Regions from separate parts of the Brevundimonas vesicularis genome, predicted to be linked through region 2. Evidence: predicted binding sites of a transcription regulator. Region 2 holds the regulator's gene; the other holds the start of a gene.

Region 1 (8,223 bases), 340 kb from region 2:
CCGCGTCACGTCCCGCCTTGGGCGTGCCCAGCCCGCGCAGGTGGACATAGTCGATCCCTTCGGCCTTCAGACTCTCGCCCAGGATCGTCTTGGAAAAGCCGGCGCGGCGGGATGCGGCGACCGCGCGGACATCGACCAGGGTCTGCACGCCGGCCGTCTTCAGCCGCGCGATGACGTCGGCCTGGGTCGCGCCCTCGTAGCCAATGGTGAAAAGCTTCATCCGCCTCAGATGGGCGGCCGCGCGTCGAACGCCAGCGTGACCGTGAAGGCTCGCGTTGCGGTGCGGCGCCCTATCGTCTATCCCGCCGAAACGGATTTCGACTGGAGCTTTCCCCATGGCTGACCTCGCCCCCGGCGTCGTGACCCTCTTCGGAGGTTCGGGCTTTATCGGGTCGCAGGCGGTGCGCGCCCTGGCGCGTCGCGGCTGGCGCATTCGGGTCGCCGTGCGCAACCCGGTCCTGGCGATCGAGATCCAGCCGCTTGGCGATCCCGGACAGATCCAGTTCATGCGCTGCGACATCACCAACCCGGCGGATGTGGCGCAGGCCGTGCGCGGCGCGGACGCCGTCGTCAATCTGGTCGGCGTGCTGCATGACGCAGGCGGCAAGCGCGGCTTCGACGCCGTCCACACCGAGGCGGCCAAGACCATCGCCGAGGCCGCCAAGGCGGCGGGCGTTGAGCGCCTGGTCCAGATCTCCGCCATCGGCGCCGACGCCGCCAGCCCTTCGGCCTATGGTCGCACCAAGGCCCAGGCCGAGGCGGCCGTTCGCGCCGTCTATCCGGATGCGGTGATCCTGCGTCCGTCGCTGGTTTTCGGCGCGGGCGACAGCTTCCTCAATCGCTTCGCCGCGATGGCGACGATGGCGCCGGCCCTGCCGCTGATCGGCGGCGGCGAGACCCGGTTCCAGCCGGTCTATGTCGGCGACGTCGCCGAGGCCATCGCGCGCGGCGTGACCCGCGCGGACGCGGCCGGCCGCACCTATGAACTGGGCGGGCCGAGCCTCTACACCTTCCGGGAAGTGCTGGAGCTGGTGCGGCGTGAGACGGGTCGCGACCGGATGCTGGTTTCGGTGCCCTTCAGCGTCGCCAAGCCCCTGGGTTCGCTGCTGCAACTGAGCCGGTTCGTCGGGCTCACGCCGCCGCTGACGCGCGATCAGGTGCTGATGCTGGAGAAGGACAATGTAGTCGCCGCCGATGCGTTCGGCCTCAGCGATCTGGGCATCGACCATCCGGCCGGCATGGCGGCGATCGCCCCATCCTATCTGTGGCGCTACCGCGTCGGCGGCCAGTTCGCCGAAGCGCCCGCCCACTAAACCCTCCCCCTATGACGCCGCCGCCGGTCGCCTTCGCGGCCGGCGGCGTCTTCTGTTTGGGAACAAAGAGTGCACAGCTTAAGGATGCCGGCCACGCGCCCCCAGTTCTCCCGCACCGATACGCCTGACCTGAACGACGCGCGGACGTTGCTGGCGCGCGTCTGGGGGCACGCCGACTTCCGGGGGCTGCAGGGGCAGGTGGTCGAGCGGATCCTGTCGGGCGGCGATGTGCTGGCCGTCCTGCCGACCGGCGGCGGCAAGAGCGTCTGCTATCAGATCCCGGCCATCCTGCGCCCCGGACTGGGGCTGGTGGTGTCGCCGCTGATCGCCCTGATGACCGATCAGGTCGAGGCGTTGAAGCAGCAGGGCGTCGCGGCGGCGCGGCTGGATTCTGGCGTGTCTCTGGACGAGCGTTCGGCCATCTGGGCGGCGGCGCGGTCGGGGGGGCTGGACCTGCTCTATGTCTCGCCCGAAGGCCTGGCGGCGGGCGCCATGATGGACCGGCTGGCGGAACTGCCGCTCAGCCTGATCGCCATCGACGAGGCGCACTGCGTCTCGCAATGGGGCCACGACTTCCGCCCCGACTATCGCAACCTGGGTCTGCTGGCCGAGCGGTTTCCCGATGTCCCGCGCATCGCGGTGACGGCGACCGCCGACGCCCGCACGCGCGACGACATCCTGCGCTCGCTTCGGCTGGAAGAGGCGACGGTCTTCGTCGACAGCTTCGCGCGTCCGAACCTGCAGCTTTCGGCTGAGCGCAAGGAGAGCGCATCTCGCGCCAAGACCGACGCCCGCGTCATCGAACTGGTGCGCGAACGGCGGGGCAAGTCGGGCGTGGTCTATTGCGGCAGCCGCGACGGCTGCGACCGCGTGGCCCAGGCGCTGCGCGACGCCGGGACCAACGCCATCGCCTATCACGCCGGCATGGACACGAAGGAGCGTGACCGCCGGCTGGAACGCTTCCTGGCCGAAGAGGGCGCCGTGATGGTCGCCACCATCGCCTTCGGCATGGGCGTCGACAAGGCCGATGTCCGCTTCGTCATCCACGCCGATCCGCCGGGCAGCCTGGAGGCCTATTGGCAGGAGATCGGCCGGGGCGGGCGCGACGGCGAACCGGCCGAGGGCATCACCCTGTATGGGCCGTCCGACATCGCCTGGTCCTTGCGTCGGCTGGATAGCCGCCCGATGGCCGAGGAGGTCAAATCGGTCCAGGTCAGGAAGACCCGTCAGCTGTTCGCCATGCTGGACGGCGCCGTCTGTCGCGCCCAGGCCGTGCGGCGATACTTCGGCGAGCATGACGCCCAGCCTTGCGGCGTCTGCGACATCTGCGGCGACCCGCCCCAGCTTTATGATGCGACCGTCCCGGCCCAGAAGGCGTTGGCGGCGGTGCAGCGCTTAGGCGGCCGGTTCGGGCGCAATCGCGTCGTCGATCACCTAACCGCCCGCACCAAGGACGTGCAGCCGTGGGAGCAGCAACTGTCCACCTGGGGCATCGGGCGCGAGATTTCGCTGAACAGCTGGCGCGAGATCGTCGATCACCTGCTGTTCGAAGGTCTGCTGGCCGAGGATCCCAATGACGGTAAGCCGCTGGTCGGGCTGGGCGATCCCGAGGCGGTGCGGGCCGTCTATCGCGGCGAGCGCCAGATCGAGGTGCGTCGCGCGCCGCTGAGGGCCGATACGGCCCCGCGCCGTCGTGACCGATCGGGCGAAGGGCGCAATGCGGCGCTGGAGACGATGGACGCGGACGTCCGCGCCCGGTTCGAGGCCTTGCGCGCCTGGCGCCGCGACCGCGCCTCGGAACAGCACGTCCCGCCCTATGTCATCTTCCAGGACCGGACGCTGCTGGAGATCGCCCAAGCCGAGCCGGGCGACCTGAACAGTCTGGGCGCCATTTCCGGCGTCGGTCAGTCCAAGCTGGATCGCTACGGCAAGGGCGTACTGGAGGCGCTGGCCGCTCTCTAGAAGGCGTCAGACTTCCGGCTTGGGCGGGGCGGTGATGACTTCGACGTTGTCGTTCAGCAGATAGGACAGTTCCGACAGGGCTGTGGCGCGTTCGGCCGGGTTGGCGGCGGCCTGAACGGCTTGAACCTTCTTGGGCATGTCCTCGGAAATGCCGCGCAGGATGCATTTCAGATCGCCGTCGGTGCCGCGTTCCTTCAGGATCAGGTGGCCCTGCATGTCCAGGGCGGCCAACTGTTCCGCCTGGGCCTTGAATCCGGTGAAGGCCTGGCTGGTGAAGAAGGCGGCGTCGTCTGCGGCCTTGGCGGCGGCCCAACCGTCGACCACGGCCTTCAGGCTGGCCGAGCGCGAGATGATGTCGGCGAACAGCGGCTCGCCCGCCACCGAGACCGGCGCGCCGGGCGCGGCGGCCGGCTGTTCGGCGGCCAGGGCCACCGAGGGATTGGACATCGCCAGGGCGATCGTGAGAGCAAGGCCGCAGGACATGGAGGTGACTTCCTGTTTCAGCGTCCGCTGGGACGTTGAACCTGAATACGCCCCAGCCGTAAACGAGTGTTTACCCTGTCATTCCCGATGGAGACGACGATGACCTGCGACGCCGCCTGGACCGCCTTCGACCAAGCCGCCGCCGAGGCCGCCTCCGCGCGGATCGTCGATCAGTTCGCCGCCGATCCCGACCGGCTTGCACGGATGTCGGTCGAGGCGGCGGGGCTCTATCTGGACCTGTCGAAACAGAGCTGGACCCGCGCAGCCTTCGACGCCTGTCTGGACTTGGCGCGCGCCAGCGATGTCGAGGGACGTCGCGCGGCCCTCTTCGCCGGCGAGGCCGTCAATCTGACCGAAGGGCGGGCGGTGCTGCACCCGGCTCTGCGCGCCGCGCCGGGCGCCGACTTTAAGGCCCTGGGCGAGCCGGTCTCGGCCGAGGTGGACGCCGTGCGAGCGGACATGAAGGCCTATGCCGACGCGGTGCGGTCGGGCGCAGAGGCGGGCGCGACGGGGCGTAAGTTCGAGGCGATCGTCCATGTCGGCATCGGCGGGTCGGACCTGGGGCCGCGCGTGGTCTGGGATGCGCTGCGCCCGCTGGACCCGGCCATCGACCTACGCTTCGTCGCCAACATCGATCCGCGCGACATGGCCGAGGCGCTGACGGGCCTCGATCCCGAAACCACCCTGGTGGTGGTCGTGTCCAAGACCTTCACGACGCAGGAAACCCTGGCCAACGCCGAGGCGGCGAAGGCCTGGCTGGCGGCGTCGCTGCCGGCCGAGGGGATGACGAAACACTTCATCGGCGTGACGGCGGCGCCGGACAAGGCGGCAGCCTTCGGCTGCGGTCGGACGTTCGCCTTCCGGGACTGGGTCGGTGGGCGGTATTCCCTGTGGTCGGCGGTCAGCCTGTCGTGCGGCATCGCCCTGGGCTGGGACGTGTTCGAACGGATGCTGGCGGGCGCCGCCGCGATGGACGATCATTTCGTGTCGGCCCCGCTGGAGCGGAATGGGCCGATCCTTCTGGCCCTGGCCCAGATGTTCAACGTCGATGGCCTCAACCGGCCCGCCCGCACCGTCGCCCCCTACGCCCACGCCCTGCGTCGCCTGCCGTCCTTCCTGCAGCAGCTGGAGATGGAGTCGAACGGCAAGCGGGTGCATCGCGACGGCGCGCCGGTGATGCGCCAGACCTGCCCCGTTGTCTTCGGCGAGCCCGGCACCAACGGCCAGCACGCCTTCTTCCAGCAGATCCACCAAGGGCCGGAGGTCGTGCCGGCGGAGTTCGTGATCGTCGCCAAAACGCATGCGGATGCGCCGGAATCGCCGCTCTGGTCCAACGCCCTGGCCCAGGGCCAGGCCCTGATGCTGGGCAAGACGACCGAGGCCGCCAAGGCCGAGGGGTTGGCTCAAGGATTGTCGGATGAGGAGGCGACGCGCCTGGCGTCCCACCGCACCTTCACCGGCAACCGTCCGTCGACGGCCATCGTCATGGAGCGGCTGACGCCCGAGACCCTGGGCGCGCTTCTGGCCCTGTATGAGCACAAGACCTTCGTCGAGGGCGTGATCTGGGACATCAACAGCTTCGACCAATGGGGCGTCGAACTGGGCAAGGTCCTGGCAAAGGCGATCCTGAAGGACGTCGACGCGGGCGGCCCCTCGATGGACCTGGATCCGTCCACGTCGGCCCTGATGCGCCGCCTGATGGGCTGACGTGAAAAAGGCCCGACCGGGCGGTCGGGCCTTTCCTTTTGAAGATCCTCGCCAGTTACCAGCGGCGATCGTAGCGGTAGTCGCGATCGTAGCGGTAGTCGCGGCGGTCGTAGCGCGAGTCGTAACGGCGGCCATCGTAGCGATAGTCGTAGCCAGAGCGGCTGCGATCGATACCGTGCTCGCGCTCCCAGTGACCCTGGTTACGGTAGCATTGGCCGCCGCGGTAGTATTCGCAGCCCGAGCCGCGGTTCGAGGAGGCCACGGCTCCGACGGCCGCACCGGCCAAGGCGCCGCCGGCGATGTAGCGACCGTCCCCATTGCCGTAGAGGGCGCCGGCCAAACCGCCGACCGCCGCGCCGATTAGGGCGTTGCGGCTGGTATTGTCGCGATCGCGCGACTGGGCCGAGGCCGGGGCGGCCATCAGGCTCAGGGCCACGACGGGGGCGGCGGCGACCGCAGTGATCTTCAGCAGCTTGGACATTTTGGTCTCCTTCGTTCTCTGCCGATCTGCGCTCCCGCACCAGGGAAGGCAGCCAGCGTTGAACAGGTTCTATCGCCGCCAGTTTGAACGACCCCGGAGGTCGGCATTCATTTTCGGTTCATTTGTCACAGAGAATTCGCGCGGCGATCCATCGCCGCCGCTTGACGATGACCCTGCCTCTGCCTAACTCCCGCTCGCGTTAGCACTCTCGCTGGTCGGCTGCCAAAACGGCGATCGCGAGAGCGCCGCACACCGTTTCAAAAACGCCCCGATCCGGGGGTTTTACAGGGAGAAGTCCGATGGCGTTCCGTCCGCTCGGCGACCGCGTGCTGGTCAAGCGCGTTGAAGAAGAATCCAAGACCAAGGGTGGCATCATCATCCCCGACACCGCCAAGGAAAAGCCGCAGGAAGGCGAAGTCGTCTCCGTCGGCCCTGGCGCCCGCGACGACCAAGGCAAGGTCAATGCTCTTGAGCTGAAGGCTGGCGACCGCATCCTGTTCGGCAAGTGGTCGGGCACGGAAGTGAAGATCGACGGCGAAGACCTGATCATCATGAAGGAATCCGACGTCCTGGGCGTGCTGTCCTAAGCACCCGACGTCCGACGTTCTTCAATCAATCCATATAGATAGGAGCTGCCCGCATGGCCGCTAAAATCGTACAGTTCAACACCGACGCGCGCGACAAGATGCTGCGCGGCGTCAACGTCCTCGCCAACGCCGTCAAGGTGACCCTGGGTCCCAAGGGCCGCAACGTCGTGATCCAGAAGTCCTTCGGCGCCCCGCGCTCGACCAAGGACGGCGTGTCGGTCGCCAAAGAGATCGAGCTGGAAGACGCCTTCGAGAACATGGGCGCCCAGATGATCCGCGAAGTCGCTTCGAAGACGAACGACAAGGCGGGCGACGGCACCACCACTGCGACCGTTCTGGCTCAGGCCATCGTGCAAGAGGGCCTGAAGGCCGTCGCCGCCGGCATGAACCCGATGGATCTGAAGCGCGGCATCGACAAGGCCGTCGGCCTGGTGCTGGAAGAGATCAAGACCAACTCCAAGCCGGTCTCCAACAACTCGGAAATCGCCCAGGTCGGCACGATCTCGGCCAACGGCGACTCCGAAATCGGTGAGCTGATCGCCCAGGCGATGGCCAAGGTCGGCAACGAAGGCGTCATCACCGTCGAGGAAGCCAAGACCGCCGACACCACCGTCGACGTCGTCGAAGGCATGCAGTTCGACCGCGGCTACCTGTCGCCCTACTTCATCACCAACGCCGACAAGATGGAGGCCCAACTCGAAGAGCCGCTCATCCTGCTGTTCGAGAAGAAGCTGACCTCGCTGCAAGCCATGCTGCCGATCCTGGAAGCCGTGGTGCAGTCGGGCCGTCCGCTGCTGATCATCGCCGAGGACATCGAAGGCGAAGCCCTGGCGACCCTGGTCGTCAACAAGCTGCGCGGCGGCCTGCGCGTCGCCGCCGTCAAGGCTCCGGGCTTCGGCGACCGCCGCAAGGCCATGCTGGAAGATATCGCCATCCTGACGGGCGGCCAGGTTATCTCGGAAGACCTGGGCATCAAGCTTGAGAGCGTCACGCTCGACATGCTCGGCAAGGCCAAGAAGGTCTCGATCACCAAGGACGACACCACCATCGTCGAAGGCGTCGGCGGCAAGGACGAGATCGAAGCCCGCGTGGCCCAGATCAAGCGCCAGATCGAAGACACCACCTCGGACTACGACAAGGAAAAGCTGCAGGAACGTCTGGCCAAGCTGGCCGGCGGCGTTGCAGTCCTGCGCGTCGGCGGTTCGACTGAAGTCGAAGTGAAGGAAAAGAAGGACCGCGTCGACGACGCCCTGAACGCCACGCGCGCCGCAGCTGACGAAGGCATCGTTCCGGGCGGCGGCATCGCCCTGCTGAAGGCCTCCAAAATCCTGGCCGACGTCAAGGGCGACAACGCCGACCAGAACGCCGGCATCGCCATCATCCGTCGCGCCCTGCAGGCTCCGATCCGTCAGATCTCGGAAAACGCAGGCGTCGAAGGCTCGATCGTCGTCGGCAAGGTGCTGGAAAACGACCAGTCCTCGTTCGGCTTCAACGCGCAAACCGAAGAGTACGGCGATCTGGTGCAGATGGGCGTCATCGACCCCGCCAAGGTCGTCCGCACGGCCCTGCAAGACGCCGCTTCGGTCGCCGGCATCCTGATCACGACGGAAGCCGCCGTCGCCGACGCTCCCAAGAAGTCGGGCGGCGCTGCGGCTCCCGACATGGGCGGCATGGGCGGCATGGGCGGCAT
Region 2 (8,223 bases):
GCCTTTTCCGGTGCGATCATGATGACCGGACCGCCCCGCGCCGCAACCTCCTGCAGGTTGGACGCGGTCTTTTCGAACACGTCGTCGAGCGGAGCCAGAGCGATGGTCGGGGTCTCTTCGTCGATCAGGGCGATGGGGCCGTGTTTCAGTTCGCCGGCGGCATAGCCCTCGGCGTGGATATAGCTGATCTCCTTCAGTTTCAGCGCGCCCTCCATCGCCAGCGGGAACATGGCGCCACGCCCCAAGAACAGCACGTCGTCAGCCTTTGACAGGTCATGGGTCACGGCGCGGATGCTGTCGCCCATCGTCAGGGCCTCGGCGATCAGGCGCGGGCTTTCGAACAAAGCCTTCACCAGTTCGGCCTCGGTCGCAGCATCGATCCGTCCTCGCGCCACGCCCGCCGCCACGGCCAAGGCCAGCAAAGCCGCGACCTGGGCGGTAAAGGCCTTGGTCGAAGCGACGCCGATTTCCGGACCGGCATGGGTGGGCCACAGCACGGCGGCCTCACGCGCCATCGAGGACGAGTGAACATTCACGACGGCGGCGGTCTGCAACCCTTGCGCCTTGCACCAGGTCAGGCTGGCCAGGGTGTCGGCCGTCTCGCCAGATTGGCTTACGGCGACGGCCAGGGTGGATTTCGAGACGGCCGGCGAGCGATAGCGGAACTCCGACGCGATCTCGACGTCGCAGGGCAGGGCCGCCAGCTTCTCGAAGGCGTAACGGCCGATCTGGCCGGCGTAGAAGGCGGTGCCGCAGGCGACGATCTGGATGCGGTCGATGGCGGCGAAATCGACGGGATTGGTCTTGGCCTTTCCCGTCACCAGGTCGAGATATTCCGACAGGGTGTGCTGGACGCTGTCGGGCTGTTCATGGATCTCCTTTTCCATGAAGTGGCGATATTCGCCCTTCTCGACCATGGCCGATGAGGCCGAAACCTGGACGATGGCGCGTTCGACCAGCTTGCCCGCGACGTCGAACATCTGGGCGCCGGCCTTGGTCACGGCGACGTAGTCGCCCTCTTCCAGATAGGAAATCTTCTGTGTGAACGGACCGACGGCCAGCGCGTCCGAGCCCAGATACATCTCGTCCTCGCCCCAGCCGACCACCAGCGGGCTGCCACGTCTGGCGCCCAGGATCAGGTCGTCCGTCCCATCGATCAGCACAGCCAGCGCATAGGCGCCAGTCAGGCGGTCCAGAGTGGTCTTGAATGCCTCCAGAGGGCTGCGGCCCGTATTCAGCTCGGCGTCCAGCAGGTGGGCGATGACCTCGGTGTCGGTCTGGCTTTCAAAGACATGGCCTTCGGCGGCCAGCTCGGCTTTCAGCTCGGCGAAGTTTTCGATGATGCCGTTGTGGACCAGGGTGACGCGCCCAGCCTTGTGCGGGTGGGCGTTCTCCGTCGTCGGGGCACCGTGGGTGGCCCAGCGCGTATGGCCGATGCCGACCGTCGCCGTCATCGGATCCTCGGCCAAGACGGCTTCCAGATTGCGGATCTTGCCCTTGGCGCGGCGGCGCTCGACCGAGCCTTCCACAACGGCGGCGACGCCGGCGGAATCATAGCCGCGGTACTCCAGCCGTTTCAGGCTGTCGATCAGCCGGGGAACGACAGGACCATTGCCGGTGACGCCGATGATGCCGCACATGAGCGAAGGCTCCGAGAAGTCAGGAAAAGGGCGCCGCTTTGCACTGGCGGCGATCCGGGGCTAAGCCACACATCAAGCCCCATCGGCCGTCTATGCAATCTTAAGGCGGGCCGCATCAAAAAAGGGGTTTCGGAACGTTACCCGAAACAAAGGACCGCACCTTGGGCGACAGAAAATATTTCGGCACCGACGGCATTCGCGGACGCGCCAACACCTATCCGATGACGGCCGAAGTCGCATTGCGCGTAGGCCTGGCTGCGGGGAAACTGTTCCGCACCGACGACGATCGCCGCCATCTGGTGGTGATCGGCAAGGACACGCGCCTGTCCGGCTATACGATCGAGCCCGCCCTGGTCGCCGGTTTCGCTTCGGTCGGAATGGACGTGCGCACCTTCGGGCCCGTGCCGACGCCTGGCGTGGCCATGCTGACCCGCTCGATGCGCGCCGATCTGGGCGTGATGATATCGGCCTCGCACAACGACTATGCCGACAACGGCATCAAGCTGTTCGGGCCGGACGGTTACAAGCTGTCGGACGAGATCGAACTGAAGATCGAGGCCATGATGGATCAGGGTCTCGACCAAGGCCTGGCGCCGTCGAACAAGCTAGGCCGGGTCAAACGCATCGACGACGCTCAGGCGCGTTATATCGAGATCGCCAAACAGGCCTTCCCCAAACGTCTGACGCTGCAGGGCCTGCGCATCGCCGTCGATTGCGCCAACGGCGCCGGATACAAGGTCGCGCCGACCACCCTGTTCGAACTGGGCGCCGAAGTCTTCCCCGTGGGCGTGACCCCGAACGGCACCAACATCAACGCCGAGTGCGGCTCGACCCATCCGGCGACCCTGGCCGATGCGGTCAAACGCTATCGCGCCGATATCGGCATCGCGCTGGACGGCGACGCCGACCGACTGATTATCTGCGACGAGACGGGTCGGGTCGTGGACGGCGATCAGATCATGGCCCTGGTCGGGTTGGACTGGGCCAGGCGCGGCCTCCTGACCGGCGGGGGCGTGGTGGCCACCGTCATGTCCAACCTGGGGCTGGAGCGTAAACTGAATTCCGAAGGCCTGACGCTTGAGCGGACCAAGGTCGGCGACCGCTATGTCATGGAACGGATGCGCGAAGGCGGCTTCAACATCGGCGGCGAGCAGTCGGGCCACATCATCCTGCACGACCACGCCACCACCGGCGACGGCCTGATGGCGGCGCTGCAGGTGTTGGCCGTCCTGGTCGAATCCGGCAAGCCGATGAGCGAACTGGCCCGCCAGTTCGATCCCGTTCCGCAAAAGCTGGAGAACGTCCGCTTCACCGCCGACAAGCCGCTGGAGACCGACACGGTCAAGGGCGCCATCGCAGAGGCCGAGGCGGCGCTGAACGGCTCGGGCCGCCTGCTGGTGCGGCCGTCGGGCACGGAAAAACTGATCCGCGTCATGGCCGAGGGCGACGACGAGGCGCTGGTCAAGCGGGTGGTGGCCGACGTCGCGGGCGCGGTGCGCTCAGCCTAGGGCTTGCATGCCGCCGGTGGGTCGCCGTCGCGTTCCCACAGTTTGCAGGACCGGTCGATCTCACCCTGGATGAGGGCGCAGGGGTTTGAGGCTTTGCAGGGAGGGCGGGTCGCAGGGCTAACGCGGATGCAGCGTTCAACCAGCCGCGCGGCGGCTGCGGAACCGATGGCCTCGCGACAATTCTGCACATCGCCCGCCTTCATGTCCCAAGCTTCCGGTATTGTGGTCGGCGATTGCTTGGCGTCAGGCGCTGACGCAGCTTCGGCCGGCTGAGCAGGCGCTGGCTGCGGCTCAGTCTTTTCTGAAGCAGGTGTTTGAGCTTTCGGAGGTGGCGCGGGCGCAGCGTCCGCCTGCAGCGGCACCGCGTCGATCACATCGGCGTTCGCCGCAGCATCGTCGGACGCCGACTTCTGGTTCGGGCCGGCCGGCTGGCAGGCCGCCAGAAAGGCGCAGGCGGCGAGCGAAAGCCATTTGGATCGACGCATGGGCATATCTCCGGTCAGGACTGACCCGACGAGGATGCCCGGCCGCGCCCCGAGGTGAAACCCCCTATCGCTTCACCGCCGCCAAGGCCGCCCTTTGCAGGGCGAACAGTTCGGTGCAGCCGATCTCGGCCAGCGAGAAGAGCCGGTCGAACTCGGCGCGTGAGAAGCCGCGCTTCTCACCGGTGGCCTGGACCTCGACGATCTGGCCCGAGCCGGTCAGGACGAAGTTCGAATCCGCCTCGGCCTCGGAATCCTCTTCGTAATCCAGGTCCAGCACCGGCACGCCGTCGCAGACGCCACACGACACCGCCGCCACCTGGTCCGTGATCGGATCGGCCTTCAGCACGCCCTCGTCGCGCAGATAGTTCAGGGCCAGACTCATGGCGACCCAGGCGCCGGTGATCGACGCCGTGCGGGTGCCGCCGTCGGCCTGGATGACGTCGCAGTCGATCAACACCTGACGTTCGCCGAGCGCCTTCAGGTCCACCACGGCGCGCAGGGAGCGACCGATCAACCGCTGAATCTCTTGTGTGCGGCCCGACTGTTTGCCAGCGGCGGCTTCACGACGGCCGCGCGTGTGGGTGGCGCGCGGCAGCATGCCGTATTCGGCCGTCACCCATCCCTGACCCGAGTTGCGCATCCAGCCCGGCACCTTGTCCTCGATCGAGGCGGTCACCAGCACCTTGGTGTTGCCGAAGCTAATCAGGCACGAGCCCTCGGCGTAGCGGTTGACGCCGGTCTCGATGGTCACGGGACGCAGTTGATCGTCGGTGCGTTGCGAATGGCGCATGAAAGGGATCCTTGGAAGTCTGACCTTGGAAGCTGTGGCGGCGGTGCTTATCCTGAAACCGTGAGCCTGTATGCCCCGAAAAACCCGCCGTTCGACGCCGGCCAGTCCCTCGCGGGTCTGGCGGGGCTGGATGCGCGGGCGCGCGACATCTTCCGTCGCATCGTGGAAAGCTATCTGGAAACCGGCGAGCCGGTCGGGTCGCGGACCCTGTCGCTGGGCGGCATCGCCCTGTCGCCTGCCTCGATCCGCAACACCATGCAGGATCTGACCCTCGCGGGCCTCTTGGCGGCGCCCCACACCTCGGCCGGGCGCATCCCGACCCACGCGGGCCTGCGCCTGTTCGTGGACGGCCTGCTGGAGGTCGGCGACCTGACCAAGGAAGAGCGTCGCGAGATCGACGGGCGGCTCGCCGGGCGCGGCCGGAACTTCGAGTCCGCCTTGGACGAGGCCTCGAATCTGCTGTCGGGCCTGGCCGGCGGCGCCGGCGTTGTCTCCAGCCCGGTCCGTGATTCCGGCGTCAAACATGTCGAGTTCGTCGCCCTGGGCGGAGATCAGGCCCTGGCCGTCATCGTCGCTGACGACGGCACGGTCGAAAACCGCATCATGATTCTGTCTGCGGGCGTCACGCCTTCGACCCTGGTCGAGGCCTCCAACTTCCTGAACGCCCGGCTGCGCGGCCGCCCCTTCGCCGACGCCAAGCGAGAGATGACCCAGGAGCTGGAAATCGCACGGCGCGAACTGGACCAGACCGCCGCCCGCCTGGTCGAGGACGGATTCGCCGCCTGGTCCGGGGGCGCAGACCGGGAGCGCGCCCTGATCGTCCGCGGTCGCGCCAACCTGCTTCAGGACCGGGAAGGCCTGGCCGATCTGGAGCGGGTCCGCGTCCTGTTCGACGATCTGGAGCAGAAGGAACAGCTGATCGGCCTGCTGGATGGCGTCGATGCGGCGCAAGGGGTGCGCATTTTCATCGGCGCGGAGACACGGTTGTTTTCACTTTCGGGTTCCGCCGTGATCGCGGCGCCCTATATGAGCGGCCGACAGCGGGTTCTGGGCGCCATCGGCGTGATAGGCCCCGCAAGACTGAACTACGCCCGTGTCATTCCGTTGGTGGACTATACCGCCCGGGTGCTGGGCCGGATGCTGGACGGGAACGACAAGTGAGCGACAAGCCCCTTAACGACGAACTGAACGCTGTGGACGCCGACATGGCCGAAACCAACGCCGAACACGGCCTGGACGCCCATCCGTCAGACGATCTGGCGCCGCTGGACGCCGTGATCGCCGAGCGTGACGAATGGAAGGACCGCGCCCTGCGCGTCGCCGCCGAGATGGAGAATCTGAAGCGCCGTTCGGAGACGCAGCAGAACGACGCCCGCGCGTTCGCCATCCAGCGCTTCGCCAAGGACCTTCTGGGCGTCGCCGACAATCTGGAACGCGCCCTGATGGCTGCACCCAAGGACGCCGAGGGCGCGACCGCCGGTCTGGTGACCGGGTTGGAACTGACGCAGAAGGCCCTGCTGCAAGCCTTCGACGCCAACGGCCTGAAGCGCGTCGCGCCCCAGGCCGGCGAGGCCTTCAACCCGCACCTGCACCAGGCGATGATGGAACAGCCGTCCGAGACCGTGCCCGGTGGATCGGTGATCCAGACCATGCAGTCCGGTTTTGAACTGTTCGGCCGCACCGTCCGCCCCGCCATGGTCGTCGTCGCCGCCAAGGGATCCGGAGCGCAAGCCCCGAACCCTTATGGCGCCGCCCCCGCCGCCGAGACTCACACCTTCGACGGCAAGGCCTGATCCGCAGTCGTCAGGCGGCGTCGGTCAGAACTGACGCCGCCAGGCTCCGATCAAGGCGAACTCCGGCGGCGCGTCTGCGACATGGCGCGGCTCTCGGCTGGCAACCGCCTGCAGCGTCATGCTGGACCCATCCCATAGCCGACGTTCGCCGCCGAGGATGAAGTCGATCTGGCGGCCGCTGGGCGTCGCCGAAAACCTGCGGCGCGAATAGGTCAGCGGATCGAAATATTCGACCGGCACGTCCGCCAGCATGGCCGAGAAGGTTCCGCGCTCGATCCTGAGCGGCTGAGCCAGGGTGAAGCTGATCCGGTCGCAGATTATCGAACAGCCCGTCAGCAGGCCCAGCCGCCAGTTCGAACTGATCGCCGCCTGATCCATCGACAGGAACCGACCCTCGATCCGGGTCGACCCCATCCCCGCCTCGCCAATCAGGCGCAGGCCCGGCCGCAGGGTCCAGTCGCCGCCCAGCGCATAGAAGCTTGTTCGTGACGGCAGGGCGAAGTCGGACCCACCCGGCAGGAAGGCGCCCAAGGGTCCGAGACGTTCATCCAGCGCGCCGACGCTGAACGACACACCGCCGTCCGCTCCGCGCCACCCGATCGCCGCGCGACTATAGGTCGAGGCGTCCTGCTCGACGCGACGCAGCGGCATCCGGCGATCGCCGCCGCCCCTCTCGCCAGAGACCGTCACCGGGCCGAACCGCATGGCGCCCCGCACGGCGTGGTCGGCCTGGGCCAGGGCGGCGAAACCGTCACCTGCCGCACCGTTGAACGGCGATGTCGCCCCGCCCTTTCCTTGCCAAACCGAAAAATTCATCCGGCCCGTGGCGACGTCGAGCATCGCCTCCTGACGCGGCTCGTCCCCCATCCAGGACGCATCATACAGATCGTGACGAGGCGCGATCGGGTCGGGTTGAGTGCTGGGCTGGGCGGCGATCAGGTTCAATCGACCGCCGCCCGGCAGGGCCAGGGTGGTTGTCGCCGTGGTGTTCTGCTCGAACGGCGCCGCTTGATAGGATCGGCTCGGCGCAGTCGGATAGGCGCCGCCCAGTTGGACGGCGAACATTCGATCGTAGGTGTCGTAAAGCACCGTGTTCAGCGCCGTCTGGCGACCGAAAGCGTCCCCGAACGCCGCGCCGACGAAGCTGCCCGGTTCGCTCATGCTGACTATGGAGCTTCCGTCCGCCATCGGGGTCGAGGTCGTCCCTGCCGGCCGGAAGGCGCGGGCCATGTCCAGCAGACCGCGCCCATAGACGATGTCCGTGCCGGGATCGCCGGCGTCGCGTGCGGTCGTGAGCAAGATATCCAGAGCCGCGCGCGCCGTCAGATTGGGGAAGGCCTGCATCAGCAGAGCGAGCGCACCGGACACATGCGGCGCCGAGAAGGAAGTGCCGCTGACCTCCCAGCACGACGTGCCTTCACAGCCGGTGACTACTTTTTCGCCTGGGGCCGAGATATAGCCCGCCGCCGTATCGCCTGCCCGGTTCGAGAAGCTGGACATCGCATCTGTCGCGCCGTGCGATCCGACCGCGATGACGCTGCCGGCGAACCGGGGGTCGATGGCGTAACGTGCGGGCCAGCCCGGATTGGCGTTTCCGTCATTGCCCGACGAAGCCACGATAACGGCGCCCGAGTTGACCGCGCGCAGCAGCGCCGCCTCGAATGCCGAGCCCAGCCGCCCATCGCCGCCCAGCGACATGTTGATGATCTTGACGCCATTGGCGACGGCGTAGTCCAGCGCGCGCACCAGATCCGAACTGCTGAAACAGACGTCCGTGTTCTTGTCCGTGCAGTCGGAGATGTCGGTGCGGATCGACAGGATGGTCGAATTGTACGCCACCCCGATCGTACCAAACCCGTTGAAGTTCGAGGCGATCACGCCCGACACCCGCGTGCCGTGGCTGCTTGACGCCACATAGGGTGTGTTGCGTCCCACAACCACGTCGGTCGACGCGCTGGAAATACGCCCCTCCAACTCGGGCAGGGTGTTGGCGATGCCGGAGTCGAC

The links. The regulator HrcA, encoded in region 2, represses chaperone genes, less so after heat shock. The targets are predictions, from matches to a motif close to GTTAGCANTCNNNNNNNNNGANTGCTAAC.
Region 1: the regulator HrcA is predicted to act here: its motif matches at 6,145-6,173, upstream of groES (co-chaperone GroES).

The regions. Positions count from the first base shown of each region.
Region 1 covers NZ_CP114278.1:151,282-159,504, reverse strand. The annotation lists gene O2K97_RS00795 (DUF488 family protein) at 1-220, opposite strand, end outside; gene O2K97_RS00790 (complex I NDUFA9 subunit family protein) at 336-1,313, shown strand; gene recQ (DNA helicase RecQ) at 1,398-3,275, shown strand; gene O2K97_RS00780 (hypothetical protein) at 3,282-3,758, opposite strand; gene pgi (glucose-6-phosphate isomerase) at 3,858-5,465, shown strand; gene O2K97_RS00770 (hypothetical protein) at 5,521-5,946, opposite strand; gene groES (co-chaperone GroES) at 6,246-6,533, shown strand; gene groL (chaperonin GroEL) at 6,587-8,223, shown strand, end outside.
Region 2 covers NZ_CP114278.1:491,689-499,911, reverse strand. The annotation lists gene glmS (glutamine--fructose-6-phosphate transaminase (isomerizing)) at 1-1,640, opposite strand, end outside; gene glmM (phosphoglucosamine mutase) at 1,802-3,148, shown strand; gene O2K97_RS02430 (hypothetical protein) at 3,145-3,633, opposite strand; gene rph (ribonuclease PH) at 3,698-4,423, opposite strand; gene hrcA (heat-inducible transcriptional repressor HrcA) at 4,490-5,584, shown strand; gene grpE (nucleotide exchange factor GrpE) at 5,629-6,216, shown strand; gene O2K97_RS02410 (S8 family peptidase) at 6,241-8,223, opposite strand, start outside.